3 regions of the Idiomarina loihiensis L2TR genome follow, and region 3 is predicted to be linked to each of the others. Evidence: predicted binding sites of a transcription regulator. Region 3 holds the regulator's gene; each other region holds the start of a gene.
What was found. Region 3 encodes sigma-54, which starts transcription at its own class of promoters, with help from an activator protein. Its sites were predicted from a motif close to GTTGGCACGNNNNTNGNNT; they were not measured.
Positions count from the first base shown of each region.

Region 1: a site for sigma-54 is predicted at 4,452-4,470, ahead of flgB (flagellar basal body rod protein FlgB). Genes of this name have one in related genera too.
Region 2: a site for sigma-54 is predicted at 5,443-5,461, ahead of glnA (glutamate--ammonia ligase). Genes of this name have one in related genera too.

Region 1 covers NC_006512.1:1,225,888-1,232,389, reverse strand. The annotation lists gene IL_RS05910 (flagellar assembly protein FlgT) at 1-116, opposite strand, end outside; gene IL_RS05905 (LPP20 family lipoprotein) at 214-693, opposite strand; gene flgN (flagellar export chaperone FlgN) at 751-1,152, opposite strand; gene flgM (flagellar biosynthesis anti-sigma factor FlgM) at 1,152-1,475, opposite strand; gene flgA (flagellar basal body P-ring formation chaperone FlgA) at 1,592-2,314, opposite strand; gene IL_RS05885 (chemotaxis protein CheV) at 2,477-3,412, shown strand; gene IL_RS05880 (CheR family methyltransferase) at 3,568-4,404, shown strand; gene flgB (flagellar basal body rod protein FlgB) at 4,505-4,909, shown strand; gene flgC (flagellar basal body rod protein FlgC) at 4,916-5,368, shown strand; gene flgD (flagellar hook assembly protein FlgD) at 5,383-6,066, shown strand; gene flgE (flagellar hook protein FlgE) at 6,082-6,502, shown strand, end outside.
Region 2 covers NC_006512.1:2,606,658-2,613,159, forward strand. The annotation lists gene IL_RS12480 (sensor histidine kinase) at 1-598, opposite strand, end outside; gene IL_RS12485 (response regulator transcription factor) at 694-1,374, opposite strand; gene ntrC (nitrogen regulation protein NR(I)) at 1,450-2,856, opposite strand; gene glnL (nitrogen regulation protein NR(II)) at 2,846-3,967, opposite strand; gene glnA (glutamate--ammonia ligase) at 3,992-5,401, opposite strand; gene typA (translational GTPase TypA) at 5,712-6,502, shown strand, end outside.
Region 3 covers NC_006512.1:411,700-418,201, reverse strand. The annotation lists gene kdsC (3-deoxy-manno-octulosonate-8-phosphatase KdsC) at 1-36, shown strand, start outside; gene lptC (LPS export ABC transporter periplasmic protein LptC) at 33-596, shown strand; gene lptA (lipopolysaccharide transport periplasmic protein LptA) at 565-1,107, shown strand; gene lptB (LPS export ABC transporter ATP-binding protein) at 1,109-1,834, shown strand; gene IL_RS02020 (RNA polymerase factor sigma-54) at 1,856-3,316, shown strand; gene hpf (ribosome hibernation promoting factor) at 3,344-3,631, shown strand; gene ptsN (PTS IIA-like nitrogen regulatory protein PtsN) at 3,635-4,105, shown strand; gene rapZ (RNase adapter RapZ) at 4,096-4,947, shown strand; gene IL_RS02000 (HPr family phosphocarrier protein) at 4,940-5,215, shown strand; gene mgtE (magnesium transporter) at 5,218-6,502, shown strand, end outside.

The sequences.
Region 1 (6,502 bases), 810 kb from region 3:
GCATTGGTGTCACCATTAATAATGCGGGCAGTGCCCTGAGCTTCCACCCAACGCGCTTCGCTTGGCATAGCAATAAAGAAAACAGAGATGATAAGTAGCAGGGTTTTCCAGTTCATGGTGTTAATGCATCCCAAGTGTCAGTTTTTAGTCGTTACTTTACTATCGGAATTAACTGCAAAAACCCTGCCATGTTTAACTCAATAAAAGTGGCGCTTAATAATAGACAACGCGTTTCACTTTCTGCTGACGGTTGGTGCTTTGATACAGGCGGTGAACCTTTTCGAAATCAAGACGCAACTCAGTCGCGTAGTAGTCTCCAACAGTATAGGTCTTAACCACTTCTGCACCACGAATCACTCCGTCTACAGAGGCCTGAAAACTGTCGCGGTTTAAGGCCCAGTCTTCCACCGAGCTACTACCGGCGATGCGTTGGCCATAGACTTGTTCAGCAAGCTCGCGGTAAGCGGCTAACTTAGAGGCGCGCATGGCGTTTAAGTCTTTTAGCTGTGCATTTTCGCCTTGCTGAGTTTCAATAGGGGCGTAGCCAACCGCATTCAGCACTGGAAATTCACTTGGGGTTTGGGTTTCCCATTCAACGTGCTTTTGATCGTACACAATTTTGTTGTAAGCACTACAGCCGCTTAATAACAGCGCAGATGCAAGTAGAGCTAAAGAGAGTAAATGCTTAGCCATAACGACCTCTGATTGAACAAAGTACTTATGGTTATAACGGCTGGACTGGCAAAATCTTTAACGGATTTTACCTTTACTATTGTAGGTAAGGGTATCTTTTCGTGCGGACTGTAAAATGGACTGTTTTAACTGCTCAATACTGTTTAGCGTTGACTGCACCACGCGTTCATTAACCTGACTTTGATGCTGAACGTCAGAGAGGGTGGCCTTAATAGCAGCAACCGCTTCAGCTAAGTCCGCGTCGTCTTTTAACTGTTCGTTGTCAGGGTGTTGAGCCAATTGCTGGTCGAGTTCGCTAATATGGATAAGCGTTTTTTCTTTGGCGTCGGCAATAGCATTAACATCAGCGTGTTGGCGCTCGACAATGGCATTAAGCTCACGTTGTTGTAACAACGCAAGGTTTTCCAGCGAGTCTGCCATATCCTGTAATATATCGTTAACAGGCGCCAACACGGTCATTATTCGTTGCTGCCGTTACTGAACAGGTCAGACTCAAACTGAGCCAGTTTATTGGCCAGTTGTTCAACGTTAATTTTGTACGAGCCGCTTTCAATGTCGGCTTTAATTTTATCAACTTTGGCCTGGTCAATGCCGCTGCTGTTCATTGCTTTTTCCTGTAAGCCACTCAGTTGTTGCGCTTCGCTGGTTAACGAAACGGCCTCACCACCTTTTTGCGAAACCGCAGCAGGCTTAGCCGGAGCATCGCTCTGTACTTGACGGTTGCTGGATTTGCTATCAATGTTGGCATTTTTCAGCCCGGCATTGTTAATGTTAATTGACATGGTTTTTAGCCTCGCTAGATAATATGTCTCGGTTACTTATCGACCACACTTAAAAATACTTTAATAAAAATTTTAGTACGTAGCCTGACGCTCACGTCAGGTTCTGATTAAGCATTTTATAAATTAACAGTCACTTCGTTTAGTCCTGTGACAACCGCTTGTATTGATTTGTTCGACCGTGCGTTCTCAACAACAACCGATTCACCTTTGAGACCATCAGCCAGGGCTCTTCCGGCGGCAGTAATTCGCAACGTTTTATCTTGTGCAACTATTGTAACGCTTTGCCCCTCACATACAAGACATGTATCGCTGGCACTTATTGCCTGACCTGCAGCAATGCGCTTTTTAATGCGGGCTCCAACTAAAGCCGTCATGTCAGTAAACACATTTGAGCGAACCCGGTTAAGGTCAACTTCGGAAAACACTAAATCACTCTCGCTTATCATTTGACCCGGAGCCATAGGTGAGGCTGCGGTAACAACATTTTTGTAGCGATAAATTCGAACAGGCACATAGGTGCGCCAGTTAGTTTTGCCTACACATTCAATTTCAATGGTAGTGTAGCTGTCGAGGTTGGCGTTAGTTGCCAGGCCTACTTTTGGTGGCTGCGAACAAATTTTGGGAGCCATGCGCGGGTCGAGGTTATTGGCAACGACTTCCACACGACCATTATCCGGCGCTGAAACCCGTTGTTCCACATAATTGTGAGCCAGTTCCTGTAACGCTTTGTAATTAAAGCGCAGACTTTCATCTGAACCGCTCGTTTTTGCGTTAACGGAATTAATGCCACAAGTTATAAAAAAAATCGAACTGATCAGCAGCGATTTACGTACTATCATAAAAATTCCTGATGTTATCCGTTAAGGTTATCTGTTCGAGTGCCGAAAAAAACGGTATAACGTCAAAAGATCGGCAGTTCGATGGTTTCAGTATGGTTAATGTAGATGTAAGCAAATACCGTGCCGAAGTAGAAGTAGCCTGCCACATAACAGGAGTGAACAATGGCTAGCATTCTCGATTCAGTGAATCAACGCACACAAATGGTCGGTCAAAACCGGCTGGAACTATTAATGTTTCACCTAAATGGGAAACAACGCTTCGGCATTAACGTATTTAAAGTACGCGAAGTATTGCCATGCCCTAAACTTACCGCAATGCCTAATCGTAACCCTCTGGTTCGTGGCATTGCGCACATCCGTGGTCAGGCTATATCTATTATTGACTTGAGTATGGCGACCGGTGGTCGGGCGCTAACCGATATTCAGAATCGTTTCGTCATTATTGCTGAGTACAACCGAACCATTCAGGGCTTTTTGGTTGAAGGGGTTGATCGCATCATTAACATCAACTGGGAAGATGTGATGCCGCCGCCCAAAGGTACCGGAAGAGATGCGTATCTTACCGCGGTGACCAAAGTGGAAGATGAATTAATTGAAATTATTGATGTGGAACGCATTTTAGCTGATATTATGCCGGCTAATATGGATGTCAGCGAAGAAGTTGCGAATGCACCTATCAATGTTGCAAAAGAAGATTTAACCATTTTGATTACGGATGACTCTTCGGTTGCCCGTAACCAGATAAAACGTGCATTGCAGTCTTTGGGTATTACGCTCGAAGTTAAAAAGAACGGTAAAGAAGCGTTAGATTACTTAAAAGATAAAGCCAAGGAAGTGGGGGGCTTAGTGCATCCTCATGTGCCCGTTTTGGTCTCCGATGTAGAAATGCCGGTTATGGACGGTTATACGCTTACCGCCGAGTTAAAAGCTGACCCAGATTTACGTGATATCCATGTTATTTTGCATACATCATTGAGTGGTGTATTCAATCAGGCTATGGTGAAGAAAGTGGGCGCCGATGACTTTATTGCTAAGTTTCATCCCGATGAACTGGCGACCGCCGTACAAAAATGGCTTAATACAGAAGTTATTGCGTAGCCTGATGCTATTGCATCAGGTGCGATATTCGACCTGACGTGAACGTCAGGCTACGGTCTCGTAGCAAACTTAGGTGCCGGGTAAGAATATTGAACCTGACGTTAAACGTCAGGCTACGAAACGAATGAAACTGAAACGGAAGTTGTTTATATAACGTGATAAATCGCGAATTAAGTTTATCGGAGTATCAGGAATTTCGTCAGTTCCTTGAGCATCAATGCGGTATCGTGTTGGGTGAGAGTAAACTGTATCTGGTGAAGAGTCGGTTAGGCCCTTTAATGGGCCGGTTTAATATCGATTCGCTGGCGGAGCTTGTAAAACGTTCAATGAAGCTAAGTGAACGGGCTTTGCGGGCGGCTGTTATTGATGCCATGACAACCAACGAAACCTTATGGTTTCGTGACACTTACCCGTTTGAAATTTTGAATGACCGTATTCTCCCTGAATATAAAAATCACGCCGGGCCTTTAAAGATTTGGTCTGCCGCCTGTTCCTCGGGGCAGGAGCCTTATTCTATTGCCATGACGTACTTAGAGTATAAGGCGAAGAACCCGGGTGGGCTAAGAGCTGGCATAAAAGTAACAGCAACCGATATTTCCAATAAGGTACTCGAGCAGTGTGCCATTGGCGAGTACGATAGCCTGGCACTTGCGCGTGGTTTGTCGGCTGAACGGCGAAAGAAGTTTTTTACGGACGCCGAAACGAAAGCCGGCTCCATGAGAGTAAAAGACGAGCTTAAACAGTTTATTCATTTCCGTCATTTGAACTTGCTGGACAGCTATTCTCTGCTGGGCAAATTTGATGTTATTTTTTGCCGCAATGTCCTTATTTACTTTGCCCCTGAAGTAAAGCGGAAAATTATTGCCCAATTCCGGCAATCGCTGAACCCCGGCGGTTATCTTTTCCTTGGTGCTTCTGAGTCTATTTCCGGACTTACTGAGGATTTTGAGATGATCCGCTGCCAGCCAGGTATCATTTACCGAAGAAAATAGTTTCCTACAGGAAATATCCGCCTGAAAAAGTAATAACCCCTCTTTAAATTGGCACACTTCCTGCATTGTCTTCACTATCGAACACTGTGGAGACAAAAATATGGCACTTTCCATGGACAAGCTTATGGGAATACAGCAACACACGCTGGGTGTACGCACTCAGCGGGCGGAGCTTATTGCCAACAATATTGCCAATGCCGATACCCCCGGCTATAAAGCCAAAGGCCTGGACTTCCAGCAAGCGTTGCAGCAAGCGCAACGCGGTATGGAAAACCACAAAATGGCGCGTACTCACGAACAGCATTTCAGCGTTGAAGTAAAACCCCAGGGAACCGAGAAGTTCCGCACTCCATCTCAACCGGATACCGGCGACGGCAACACCGTTGATGTGCAGTTGGAACAAAACTTGTATGCCCAAAATGCATTGGAGTATGAAATGACCATGAACTTTCTTGACGGCCGCATCAGCGGTGTGAAGAAAGCCCTGGGCGGACAAGGGAGATAATAAGTCATGAGTCTGTTTAATATTTTTAATGTGACCGGTTCTGCCATGAGTGCGCAGTCTGTACGGCTGAATACAACGGCCAGTAACCTGGCAAACGCTAACTCAATTAGCAGCAGTATTGATGAAACTTACAGAGCCAGAAACCCAGTTTTTGCGACCGCGTTAGCCGATGCCAGCGGCAATTACAAGGGCAACAGCCTGACGAACCAGACTCAGGCGGGTCAGGAAGCGGGTGTTAAAGTTATGGGAATAGTGGAAAGCCAGGACCCACTGCAAATTGAATATGCACCAAACCATCCCATGGCGGACGAAAGCGGTTATATCTACCGCCCCAACGTCAACACCATGGAAGAGATGGCCAATATGATTTCGGCTTCGCGTTCCTACCAGACCAACGTGCAGGTAGCGGACACTGCCAAAACAATGACACAGCGTTTATTACGTCTGGGTCAAGGATAAGCAGGAGATAACAAATGGAAGGCGTAAGCAGTAATTCCTATATAGATGATATGAAATGGAAGAAGGAAGACGATGCCAGATATGCTGATCCAGATGAGCGGAGCAAGCTTGAGCAGGAAGATTTTTTCAGGCTGTTAACCGAGCAGCTTAGCATGCAGGACCCGTCTAAGCCGGTCGAAAATGACCAGATGATTGCTCAGATGACCAACTTTACTATGGCAGAGGGAATAACCGGGCTTTCAGAGCGTTTTGACCAGTTCGCCAGTGATATGACGTCAAATCAGGCGTTGCAAGCGTCAACTATGGTCGGGCGTAAAGTGTTGGTACCGACTGACCAGGCTAACCTGGAAACCGGAGCCGGCGTAACAGGCATGATTGCAACCCCCCAGTCTGCACAAAACGTGAAGATTAATATCAAGGACTCAACCGGTGCTACGGTCAAGACCATTGAGATTGGCGATATGCCCCAGGGCACGAAAGAGTTTGAGTGGGATGGAAAAATGGCTAACGGCGACGAAGCGCCTGCTGGTAATTATTCGTTCTCGGTGAATGCTCAAGTTGGTGGCAAAACTGAAGAATTGCCTATACAGATGCACGCTCGTGTACAAAGTGTCAGCACCGGCGGTGACCGCGGTGTGGTTTTGAATCTTAAAGGATTAGGTGGCATCAAGCTTTCTGATGTAACTGAAATTAGCTAACAAGAGAGGTGACTTATGTCATTTAAAATTGCACTCAGCGGTATCAACGCATCTCAGAAAGATCTAGATGTAACCGCTAATAATATTTCAAACGTAAAAACGTCCGGCTTTAAACAGTCGCGTGCGGAATTCGCTGACGTTTATGCGACCAGTATTTTCAACGCCGGTAATACGAAAGTGGGTGACGGTGTTTTGACGTCATCAGTGGCTCAGCAGTTTAGTCAGGGCACATTAGAGTTCACGGAAAACTCGCTGGATATGGCGATTTCAGGCAACGGCTTTTTTGCCACTACAGACGGTTTAGGCTCTCGCGATATGACTTACACGCGCTCAGGAGCGTTCAAACTGAACGACGATAAGTTTATTGTGGATAACCAGGGTAACTATTTGCAAGGGTATCAGGTTGACCGTAATAGCGGCACTAACTCCTCAGTTG
Region 2 (6,502 bases), 640 kb from region 3:
CGTCACGCGAAGTTGCTAAGTCGACCGCCCCTTGCGATAAAGCCCGTGCCAGTTCACCAATTTCATCACCACGTTTAGGTAAACGTTTAAGTTCAGGCGTTGCACTACCATCAGCCACTTCGCGCATTGCCAGAATCATTCGTCGTATAGGTCGAATAAGCCAAATACCCAGTAATACTGCGAGTAAACCGCTACCAACCATTAAGGTCAGTATGCGCGCGCGGGTCGATTCTGCTTCCAACCGCTCACGGTCAACCTGCTCTTCAATGCCTAAGGGCTTAGTCACCAGAATTTTATTGCCGTCGAGCTCGAACGGACCCATTAACAAACGCTCGTCCAGAGGAATCTGCTGCGGAGACTCTTGACCCAGCATACGCAATAGCGTGGAACCGTGACTTACGCGCAGCATCTCGTCCATTAATAGCTTTTCGCTGCCCTGCACCGACAACTGTGCGGCAACGCGGTAGTCGCCAGCAATAAGCCGGCCGGGTTGTAGAGAGTGAAAGGTTAACGCATCGCTCAATAAAGGCTGTAACGTCTGATAAATCTCCGGCTCCAGTGGTTTAAGTTCAGCTTTAGGTTTGTTCCAAACCGCCAACAAATAACCACTGGCCGCTGTGACCGAAAGCAGCGCCCAAAAAATGAAAAGTAATCTCAGAGCAAGCGATCGGTACCACCGCGTACGCCGGTTCTTCATAAGCTTGCAATCAGTCGGTAGCCGCGACCTCGTATAGTTTGAATACGATCAGGTTTTGCCGGGAATTTCTTCCGGATGTTACTGATATGCACGTCAAGACTGCGGTCAAAAGGCTCCATTTTTCGTCCCAGTGCCGCAACAGAAAGCTGATCTTTACTGACCATTTGACCGGCTTGCTGCATCAGACAACGCAAAATATCAAACTCAGTTGGTGTCAGAATCAGTTCAGCATCATCGCATTTTACTTCCGTAGTAGCCGGATCCAGCACTATGCCACAAACGTTCAGGCTTTCATTCTGCATGGTTGTGTTTGGCGTGCGACGCAGCAAAGCTCTTACACGGGCAATCAGCTCACGTGGATTAAAAGGCTTTGGCAGATAATCATCTGCGCCAAGCTCCAGCCCCATGACTCTGTCATCATCGTCACCACGAGCCGTCAGCATCAGCACCGCGGTATCACGATGTTGCTGGCGTAACCGCTGCAAAAGCTGCATACCATCAATGCCGGGTAGCATAACGTCCAGCAAAATAAGTTCGTAGTCACCGTTAAGTGCTTTATCAAGACCAGTGACACCATCTTCGGCGACACTTAAATCCACAGATTCACGTTTAAACAATTCTGTCAGCATGACAGACATTTCAGTATCATCGTCAATGAGTAGTACGGAATGTCTCATAACTTGTTGTTCTCTCCAGAAATAAATCCATGATCCAAAATGCCGGGGATGGATACGACCCTCTTTACATAACTTTTACTTTAGCAGAGTTTTCAACTTTCGGGTTAAGGTATTCCTTCCCCAGCCCAGCCATGCGGCTGCTTTTTGTTTATGTCCGGAAAAACGTTTTAAAGCAGTCTGTAACGCAACCTGCTCCAGCTGCTGCTGATAACTTTGCAGAACATCCTGCGAGTTTAACGGCTGCTGTTCCAGCTCAGTTTGCAAAAAGTGTAACCAGGTAAGCTCACCGCCTGGCTCTGTCGAACCTGGCTCTGAAGTCACCAGAATGTCTTCAGGCAAGTCCCGGGGACTTATTTGCTGCCCGGGCGCCATAACGGTTAGCCAGCGACAGGTATTTTCCAGTTGTCGGACGTTACCTGGCCAATTGTAACTCTTTAATGTGCTAAGCGTTTCATTTAACAATGTTTTTGGTGTGACATTCAACTCTTCGGCCGACTTTTTAAGAAAGTGTCTTGCCAGAGTATCGATATCTTCCGCCCGCTCACGCAGAGGCGGCAGCCGCAAACGGATAACGTTAAGACGATGATAAAGGTCATCCCTGAATGTGCCCTGGTTAACCAAGTGTTCTAGTTCCCGGTGGGTGGCGGCAATAACGCGCACATCCACTTTTACCGGTTGCAACGCTCCCACCGGGTAAAACTGTCCTTCGGCCAGAACTCTCAACAGCCGTGTCTGAACTGGTAAAGGCATATCGCCAATTTCATCCAGAAACAAAGTACCACCGTCAGCTTGCTGAAAACGCCCGACGCGTTTACGGTCGGCTCCGGTAAAGGCCCCGCGTTCGTGCCCGAACAGCTCCGACTCAATTAAATCGGCGGGTATTGCTGCCATGTTAAGCGCAATAAAAGGTTTATCCGCCCGTGGGCTGTGTTTATGCAGAGCTCGCGCGACAACTTCTTTGCCAGTACCGGTTTCTCCGGTAAGCAGCACACTAACGCTTGAGCCCGACAAGCGACCGATAGCACGAAACACATCCTGCATAGGCGTGGCTTCACCAATAAGCTCGGGAACTGAATTTGCGTCTATTTGCGCGGGCGCATTTTCACTTTGTCTGGCATGCTGCAGAGCACGGTCAACGGCGGTAATAGCTTCATCAATGTCAAAGGGCTTTGCCAGATACTCAAATGCGCCGCCCTGAAACGCTTTTACCGTTGTCTCGAGATCGGAATGCGCGGTCATAACCACAACAGGCAAATGCGCCTCGGTCTGATGCAGCCGCTCCAGTACAGCCAGGCCGTTTTCTCCCGGCATACGGATATCGGTGAGCACAACGGTTGGTTTATCGCTCTTTAGAGCCATGAAAAAGTCTTCGCCATTGGCAAAACTGCGCACGTGATAACGGCTATCAGCAAAGGCTTTTTCCAGTACCCAGCGAATAGAGTCGTCATCATCAATTATCCATAACTGAGCATTAGTGGTCATCCGTCACCTCATTACCATTTTCTGCTGAAAGATAAGGCAAATACACTGAAAATCGGGTTTTTCCGGGACTGGAATCAAAATCAATTTTCCCTTTATGCTGATGCACTAAATTTTGTGCCAGCGACAAGCCGAGTCCGGTTCCTTCAGCACGGCCGCTTATCAACGGATAAAACAGGGTTTCGCGCAACTCGGCCGGAATACCGGGCCCATTATCGGTCAAAGTAACCACCGCACATTGTCGATAGCGCTGTCCAAACAGAGTCAATTGGTGTTCTACCCGCGTTTTAATTGTAATAGTGCCTTCGCCTGACATAGCTTGTGCTGCATTTTGGGCAATATTCAAAAACACCTGTTCACAAGCTTCCGCAACCACCTGAATATCCGGCAGCGACGGGTCGTAATCCCGAACTAAATTCAGCGAGTCTCCATATTCGTACACCAAAGTTCTGGCAACTCTTTCCAACACTTCATGAATATTGGTTTCCTTCGACTCGCCCCTTTTTACCGGCCCTAATAACCTGTCGACCAAATACCTTAACCGGTCCGACTGGGTGATGATCAAGTCCGTATACTCTGTCAGGCTCTCGTCCGGAAGTTGCCGTGCCAGTAACTGCGCAGCGCCGCGTAAACCTCCCAGAGGGTTCTTTATTTCATGCGCCATACCGCGCAATAAGTGCTGGGTAGCGAATAGCTGATTACGCTGTTGATCTTCCTGATTTATTCGCCGCAACTGGTCTACTTGTTTTAATTCCAGTAGCAAAGCACGTCCAAAAGGTTGCTCTACTGTTTGAATACTGGTTTCCACCCGAATATTGTGCCCGGAATGCAGCGCGAACTGAGCTTCCGCATTCAGCACCGTTTGCTCGCTATTCAGGCACTCCATCAGCGTTTCTGACGCCAGCGAACACTGATAAAAAGCCGCAGTGAAAGGTTCGCCCAACAGGCGTTTTGCACTGTGATCGAGTAAGGATTCAGCAGACGAATTGACGTAACGGATGGTCAGGCGATCATCGAGGATGAGTATGCCTGTGAGTAGTTGGTTAAGTAGCGCGCTATCGTTCACGAAGGCAGGATAAATTACGCACCAAGTTGGTGCAACCGGGTAAGGCAAGACACCTTACCCGGCCAGTAACCATTAAACGCTGTAGTACATATCGAATTCTACCGGGTGGGTAGTCTTCTTCAATGTCTCTACTTCGTTGTACTTAAGATCGATGTAGGCATCAATCATGTCGTCGTCCATAACGCCGCCTTGCTTAAGGAAGTCGCGGTCTTTATCCAGCGCGTCCAGAGCCATTTCCAGTGAGTGACAAACGGTCGGAATGTCTTTCGCTTCTTCAGGAGGCAGATTGTATAAATCTTTGTCCATGGCATCGCCAGGGTGGATCTTGTTACGGATACCGTCAAGGCCAGCCATTAACAGCGCAGTAAAGGCCAGGTACGGGTTCGCACTTGGGTCAGGGAAGCGCACTTCAATACGGCGACCTTTCGCGCTGGAAACCAATGGAATACGGATAGAAGCCGAACGGTTACGGGCGGAATAAGCCAGCATCACCGGTGCTTCAAAACCAGGAACCAGACGCTTGTACGAGTTAGTAGAGGCGTTCGCAAAAGCGTTAATGGCACGTGCGTGCTTAATAATACCGCCAATATAGAACAGCGCGGTTTCGCTCAAGCCTGCGTACTGGTCGCCGGCAAATAAGTTTTCGCCGCCTTTGTTCAGTGACATATGCACGTGCATGCCAGAGCCGTTATCGCCAACCAGTGGCTTCGGCATAAAGGTTGCGGTCATGCCGTAAGAGTGCGCGACGTTATGCACCACATACTTATAAACCTGCAGTTCATCAGCTTTCTTAGTCAGAGTATTGAAGCGTGTAGCCACTTCGTTCTGACCTGCTGTTGCTACTTCGTGGTGATGGGCTTCAACAACCATACCCATGTCTTCCATTACTAAGCTCATGGTGCCACGAATGTCGTGCGCTGAGTCTACCGGAGGTACCGGGAAGTAGCCGCCTTTTACTCCAGGACGGTGAGCCAGGTTACCTTCTGAATATTCACGGCCTGAGTTCCACTTCGCTTCTTCCGCGTCAATCTTGTAGAACGAACCACTCATGTCTGTGTGGAAACGTACGTCGTTGAACAGGAAGAACTCAGGTTCCGGACCGAAGTAAGCGTCGTCTGCAATGCCTGATGAGCGCAGGAAATCTTCCGCACGCTTTGCAATTGAACGAGGGTCACGGCTATAGCCCTGCATAGTTTCCGGCTCAAGAATGTCACAACGTACATTCAATGTGACTTCATCAGTAAAGGGATCAATCACCGCAGACTCGTTGTCTGGCATCAGTACCATGTCTGATTCGTTAATGCCTTTCCAGCCGGAAATAGATGAACCATCAAACATTTTACCTTCTTCAAAGAAGTCTTCATCGATTTGCGACACCGGAATAGTGACGTGTTGCTCTTTACCTTTAGTATCGGTAAAGCGTAAATCGACGAATTTTACGTCGTGTTCTTTGATGGTATCGAAAATCTTATTAGCTGACATGTTGTCCTCCGTAGACAGCGTCTAAAAATACAGCTTGAGTATAGCAAAGCCTGTGCCAACTGACTTTTTTGTTTATATTCATAAAGTTAGTTCATTTAGCACTATAATGCGTAAATTAATACGCACCAGTATAGCGCATAACGCACAAAATTGGTGCAAAAGTAACATTCTAAGATAACGTCATAAAAATATAACGAACAAAAAACAATCAGGTCTTTCTTAATCCAACTCAAAAAGGTAGAATACGCCGCTATTTTTCACAAAACCCCTTGGACGGGTTTCATTCCCGGACAACTACAGGCAGTTCTTAATGACAATTCAGGTATTTGATATAGAAAAATTACGCAACATCGCGATTATCGCGCACGTTGACCATGGTAAAACCACCCTAGTCGACAAGTTGTTGCAACAATCTGGCACTTTAGAAAGCCGTGGCGAAATAGAAGACCGTATTATGGATTCCAACGATCTTGAAAAAGAACGTGGTATTACTATCCTCGCCAAAAACACCGCGGTTAACTGGCAAGATTACCGCATCAACATTCTGGATACTCCGGGACACGCCGATTTCGGTGGCGAAGTTGAACGCGTACTTTCTATGGCAGACTCCGTATTGTTAGTGGTTGATGCCGTTGACGGTCCTATGCCTCAAACTCGATTTGTCACGCAGAAAGCTTTCTCTCATGGTTTGAACCCTATTCTTGTTATTAACAAAGTTGACCGTCCTGGTGCACGCCCTGACTGGGTGATGGATCAGGTATTCGACTTATTTGATAACCTGGGCGCTACTGACGAACAGCTGGACTTTCCGGTAGTTTACGCATCAGCGCTTAACGGCTGGGCATCATTAGACATAGAAGATCAAGACGGCGACATGACGCCATTGTTCGAAACTATCGTTAGTAAGGTAAGCCATCCCGATGCTGACCCTGAAAGCGACCTGCAAATGCAGGTGTCACAGCTTGATTACTCGAGCTACTTAGGCGTTATTGGTATTGGTCGCGTTACCCGCGGTAGCGTTAAAGTGAACCAGCAAGTGACTATTGTTGGTGCCGACGGCAAAGAACGTAACGGAAAAATTGGTAAAGTCTTTAGCTACCT
Region 3 (6,502 bases):
GGGCAACTGCACCTGGCTACAGGAGCCAGTGTGTGAGCCGACGCGTTACTGTCATTCTAATTTTATTATTCGGTGCCGGGCTATTGCTTGTCTGGCGCCCTTTTAGTGATGATGCTGATGGTAACAACGCGGCGACAACACGCACTATGCAGCCCGATTTTACCGCTTTTGGGCTGGAGACGCGTATTTTCGAAAGTGACGGTTTACTGGCTCACAAGATAAAATCTGAGAAAATGTCTCACTATAACCAAATTGGCCTGACCGAACTTAAGCGTCCGGTTTACACGGTCTTTTCTGAACAAGGCGAAGAGCTTTGGGAAGTCAGTGCCGCGCAAGGCACTTTCTACGACGATCAAACCCTGATTTTAGAGCATGATGTTGAAATACTTGCTTTAGAGCCGGATACTCACATCGAGCAAGTGTTAACCGAGTACCTGATTGTTGATTTAAAAAATGAGTCAATGAGCACAGAACATCCTGTAAGCATTCACGGACCACGGCTATTAATTCGGGGTAACGGTATGACTGCGGATCTGAAAGCTGAACGAATGGAGCTAAAAAGACATGTTAAAACGATTTTCCAGCCTGCTGAGTAAACTCATCCTGGTTGCCTTAATACCCTCAGCGGTTATGGCTCAGGGCAAGTCTGACTTTAGTAAACCCATGGAAGTTGAGTCGAGTAAGGAAGAGCTTGATATTAAAAATAACCGCCTGGTTTTAACGGACAACGTTATTATTCGTCAGGGCACCTTATTAATCCGCGCCGATCGACTAGAAGCATCCGCCAGCGAAAGCGCCGAGCAAGCAGATATTTTTATTGCAGAAGGCACTCCTGCTACTTACAGCCAGACGCTGGACGACGGCAATGAAATTAACGCTGAAGCAAAAAAAATCACCTATTTTCAGTCGGAACAGCGACTGGAGCTTAGTGGCGACGCTCGCATCTCTCAAGGTAGCAGTAGCTCAAGCGGCAGTTTGATTACTTATGATTTGAATAAACAAACGGTAACGGCAAGCAGTTCAGGTGAAGAAGACAGCCGTGTTATCACTATTTTTACGCCTAAACCAAAAACCGATACCGACGAAAAAAATAACGAGAACCCTTAATATGGCAACTTTACGAGTCAAACATTTAGCCAAAAGCTACAAAAGCCGACAAGTCGTTAAAGACGTTAGCCTGGAAGTAAGTCAGGGGCAGGTTATTGGTTTACTGGGCCCCAACGGGGCAGGTAAAACCACAACCTTCTATATGATAGTCGGTTTGGTTAATAGCGATAAAGGTCAAATTCTGCTGGATGACAATGACCTTACATTACTGCCAATGCATGAACGGGCACGCCGGGGTATTGGGTATTTGCCGCAAGAGGCTTCCATTTTTCGCAAATTGACCGTGCGCGATAATCTGATGGCTATTCTGGAAACTCGTAAAGAACTTTCAACCAATGAGCGTGAAGAACAGCTTGATGCTTTGCTCGAAGAGTTTCATATAGGCCACATAGCGAATAGCCAGGGCATGAGTCTTTCAGGCGGTGAGCGCCGTCGGGTTGAAATTGCCCGCGCCTTGGCAGCGGAGCCTACGTTTATTTTGCTGGACGAGCCTTTTGCCGGAGTTGACCCTATTTCGGTTATTGATATTAAAAAGATTGTTGAACATTTAAAGCAACGTGGTATTGGTGTACTTATTACCGACCACAATGTGCGCGAGACATTGTCTGTTTGTGAACACGCTTACATTGTCAGTCATGGTGAGCTTATTGCCAGTGGGGATGCAGAAAGTATATTATCGAATCAACAGGTTAGAGACGTTTACCTCGGTGAGCAGTTCACCCTATAACGTGATACCGGGACAGTCATTATGAAGCAAAGTCTGCAGCTAAAAATTGGTCAGCACCTGACCATGACGCCACAACTCCAACAGGCCATCCGCCTGCTGCAGCTTTCCTCGCTCGATCTTCAGTCAGAAATTCAGGATGCATTAGACAGCAACCCGCTGCTGGAGGTTGAAGGCGAAACGAGTAACGACGCGGATCAACCCGAAACTCGCAATATTGAAGAAAGAGACGACAGTCAGCGGGAAACATCCGACGTTATAAAAACTCAGGAAATGCCTGACGAGCTGCCGGTCGACAGCAGTTGGGACGACACCTACTCCAGTCATACCCCGGCCAACGGTGCGGCTTCTTCGGGTAAATCCTTCGACGGCGACTTTGAAGTCTATCAGGGCTCTACCAGCGAGTCTTTGCAGGATCACCTGCTTTGGCAAATGCAACTTTCTCATTTTTCGGAAGAAGACACCGCCATAGCTGAAGCCATTATTGAAGCCATAGACGACAATGGCTATCTAATGGTTGATGTTAATGAAATTATCGAAGCTGTGCGCCTACCCGAAGTGGAAGTAGAAGAAGTCTGCATGGTGCTTAAGCGTATTCAGCATTTCGACCCAATTGGTGTCGGCGCACGCAGCGTCAGTGAATGCCTTGCCATTCAATTACGTCAACTAAGCGACGACACTGAATACAAGCAGGTTGCTCTATGCTTAGTGACTGAACATATGGACTTACTTGGCAGTCGCGATTTTCGCACCATTCAGCGTAAACTGAAGCTATCGGAAGACGATTTACGTCAGACTATGCGGTTAATTCAACAGTTGCACCCGCACCCGGGCGAGCAAGTTGCGCAGCAACCCGTTGAATATGTTATTCCCGATGTGGCCGTTACTAAAAAAAATGGTCGTTGGATGGTCGAATTAAACCCGGACAGCGTACCTAAACTAAAAGTGAACGAAGAATACGCGGCCTTGAGTAAAGCAACAAAGTCAGTAGCCGACAGCCAGTACATAAAAAACCATACGCAAGAAGCGCGCTGGTTCATAAAAAGCCTGGAGAGCAGAAACGATACGCTGCTGAAAGTGGCCAATTGCATAGTACAGCGCCAGCAGGGCTTTTTTGAGCATGGTGAAGAAGCTATGAAGCCAATGGTTCTGAACGATGTTGCTGAAGCCGTGGATATGCATGAAAGCACAATTTCACGCGTAACGACACAAAAATACTTACACTGCCCAAGTGGCGTATTTGAGTTGAAATATTTTTTCTCAAGTCATGTCAGTACAGAGGGCGGTGGCGAGTGTTCAAGCACGGCAATACGTGCTTTAATTAAGAAGATGGTCGCTGCTGAAAATCGCAGTAAACCGTTAAGTGACAGTAAGATTGCTGAACTGATAGCCGAACAAGGTATCCAAGTAGCAAGAAGGACAATTGCGAAGTATCGGGAATCGTTAAACATTCCATCATCGAGCCAACGCAAAAGTCTTTTGTAACTTTGTTAACTGCAGAAGGAAGACGTTATGCAAATTAATTTGACCGGTCATCACATCGATATTACCGAAGCTCTGCGTGACTACGTGGACACAAAATTTGCCAAGCTGGAAAGACATTTTGACCATATAACTAATGTTCACGTCATCCTAAATGTTGAAAAAACGATTCAAAAAGCGGAAGCTACGCTGCACGTGAATGGCGGTGAGCTTTTCGCCGACGCAAAACACGAAGATATGTACGCGGCCATCGACGGTTTAATTAATAAACTGGACCGTCAGGTGATTAAACACAAAGAGAAAATGAAACAACATTAATCCATGCAACTGAGTGAATTGTTAAGCCCCGACTGCACCAAGTGTGCAGTCGAGGGCGCAAGTAAAAAGCGACTACTTGAAACCATTAGTCAAATCGTAGCCCCTAAGCTGTCTGGCATTACCCGTCATGACATTTTTGAGAGCCTGTTAAACCGTGAGCGTTTAGGCAGTACGGGAATTGGCTTAGGTATCGCAATTCCTCATGGCCGCTTACCTAATGCGAATCATCCGGTAGCGGTATTACTGACCTTAGACGAACCTATCGAATTCGATTCTATTGACAACCAACCTGTCGATATTATCTTCGCGCTTCTGGTGCCGGAGTCAGAGCACGAGAACCATCTACAAACATTGGCCACAGTGGCCAGAAGAATGAACGACAAAGACTGTACTCGCGCACTGCGCCACGCAGATTCTGATAAGGCGTTATATCAATTATTTGTGGGCGAAGGTGAACAGTCGCCATGCAACTGATCATTGTTAGTGGTCGCTCCGGCTCAGGTAAGACAATTGCCTTGCGCGTACTGGAGGACTTAGGCTTTTATTGTGTTGATAATTTACCAATAAGCCTGCTGCCAACTCTGGTGCATGCAGTCATAGAGCAGTATCAAAAAATAGCCATTAGCATTGATGTTCGCAACCTACCGGAGCACTCCGAAGAGCTGCTGGACTCTCTGAGCTTTTTGCCAAAAGGCGTTGAACCGGAAATTCTGTTTATTGACTCTGACGACAACACCTTACTAAAGCGTTTTGGCGAGACTCGTCGCCTGCATCCGTTATCGCAAAAAGAACTGCCTCTGCTAGAAGCGCTTCAGGCCGAACATAAAATGCTTGAACCCATTATGGAACGCGCAACCTGGCGCCTGGACAGCAGTGATTTATCGCTGCACCAATTAAGCGAACAGGTCACTGAGCGGGTGCTGGGACGAGCGGATAAAAAGCTGATTATTGTGTTTCAGTCTTTTGGCTTTAAATATGGTTTACCCAAAGACGCTGACTTTGTCTTTGATGCGCGCATTTTACCTAATCCGCACTGGCAACCCGAGCTTAAGCTGCTTACCGGTCTGGATACCGACGTGCAGATTTTCTTTCGTCAGGAACCTTTGGTGACTAAATTTATTTATCAGCTAGAAAACTTTCTTGATACCTGGTTGCCACACTTCCAGCGCAGCAATCGAAGCTACCTGACCATAGCTACCGGTTGTACCGGTGGTCAGCACCGCTCGGTTTATATTTCTCAGCAGTTAGCCGAGCGTTTTGAACAGAAAGCTGTAAAAGTTCAGGTAAGACACCGGGAACTGAAAACCCATGGATAAAGTTTGCAGAAAGCTAATTATTCGCAATAAACTAGGCTTGCACGCACGTGCGGCAACAAAGTTAGCGCAATTAACGCAGGAATTTGAGTCAGACATTACTGTCACTCAGGGTGAGCAATGCGTTAACGCTGCCAGCGTTATGTGCCTGATGCTACTGGCCAGTCAACAGGGTAAAACTGTTGAAGTCTGTGCCGAAGGAAAAGACGCACAAGCAGCACTGGATGCCGTTAGTGCTTTGTTTGAAGATCGCTTCGAGGAAGACGAGTAAGCATGATTGCAGAGCTTTCCGACAAAGAATATGCCATGCAGCGCATTCAGGAGGTTAACTCCGCGCTGTCCGATGGCATGTTCGTTGCTGCACGCCGTATGCTGCATAATATGCCGGCATGCGACGTGGCATTGCTGTTGGAATCCTCACCCCCCAAAAGCCGTTCCATTGTCTGGAAACTGGTTGACGTAGATGAACACGGCGAGATTCTTGAAGAACTGAACGAAGAGGTTCAGAAAGACATTATTCGTCAAATGGCGCCGGAGAATCTTGCGGCGGCCACCGAAGGCATGGACACCGATGACCTTGCCTACGTTCTGCGGGGCTTACCTGAGCCAGTCTATCAGCAAGTTCTGAAGTCCATGGACGAAAGCGACCGGGAACGTGCGGAAACCGCGCTCTCATATGCCGAAGACAGCGCCGGTGGTATCATGAACACCGATACCATCACCTTGCGCTCGGACGTCACTATTGATGTTGTGTTGCGTTATTTACGCCTTAAAGGTGAGCTGCCCGAAGCCACCGATAAACTCTACGTCGTGGATCGCCATGAAAAACTCATTGGCGAAATTACTTTAACCCAGTTGTTAACTATTGATCCCAGCCGTCGCATTGACGAAATTATGTCGGCCGACATTACCACCATCCCCGTGACTATGGATGAAACGGAAGTCGCAAAACTGTTCGAGCGTCATGACTGGGTATCTGCGCCGGTCGTCGACAATGAGCAGCAGCTGGTAGGTCGTATTACCATCGATGACGTGGTCGATATTATCCGCGAAGAAGCCCAACACTCCATGTTGAGTATGGCGGGTCTGGAAGATGACGAAGATACCTTCGCTCCGGTATTAAAAAGTACCCGCCGCCGTACCGTATGGTTGGCGGTAAACTTAGTTACTGCCTTACTGGCTGCCATGGTCAGCTCATTATTTGAAGACATACTGGCACAAATGGCTGTACTGGCTATTTTAAACACCATTGTACCCAGTATGGGCGGCATAGCCGGTAGCCAGACATTAACTCTGGTCATACGAGGTATGGCTCTGGGTCACATCGGCACCAGTAACTCCCGATGGCTTATCGGTAAAGAGCTGGCTATTGGTTTCTTAAACGGCATTATCTGGTCGGTACTGATTGCGGCAGTCGTCGCACTGTGGAAGCAAGACTGGCTGGTTGGCGGTATTATTGCCTTTGCCATGATGATGAACCTAGTCGCAGCCGCTTTAGCCGGTGCGACCATTCCGCTGGTTCTTAAGCGCTTTAATATTGACCCCGCGCTGGCTGGCG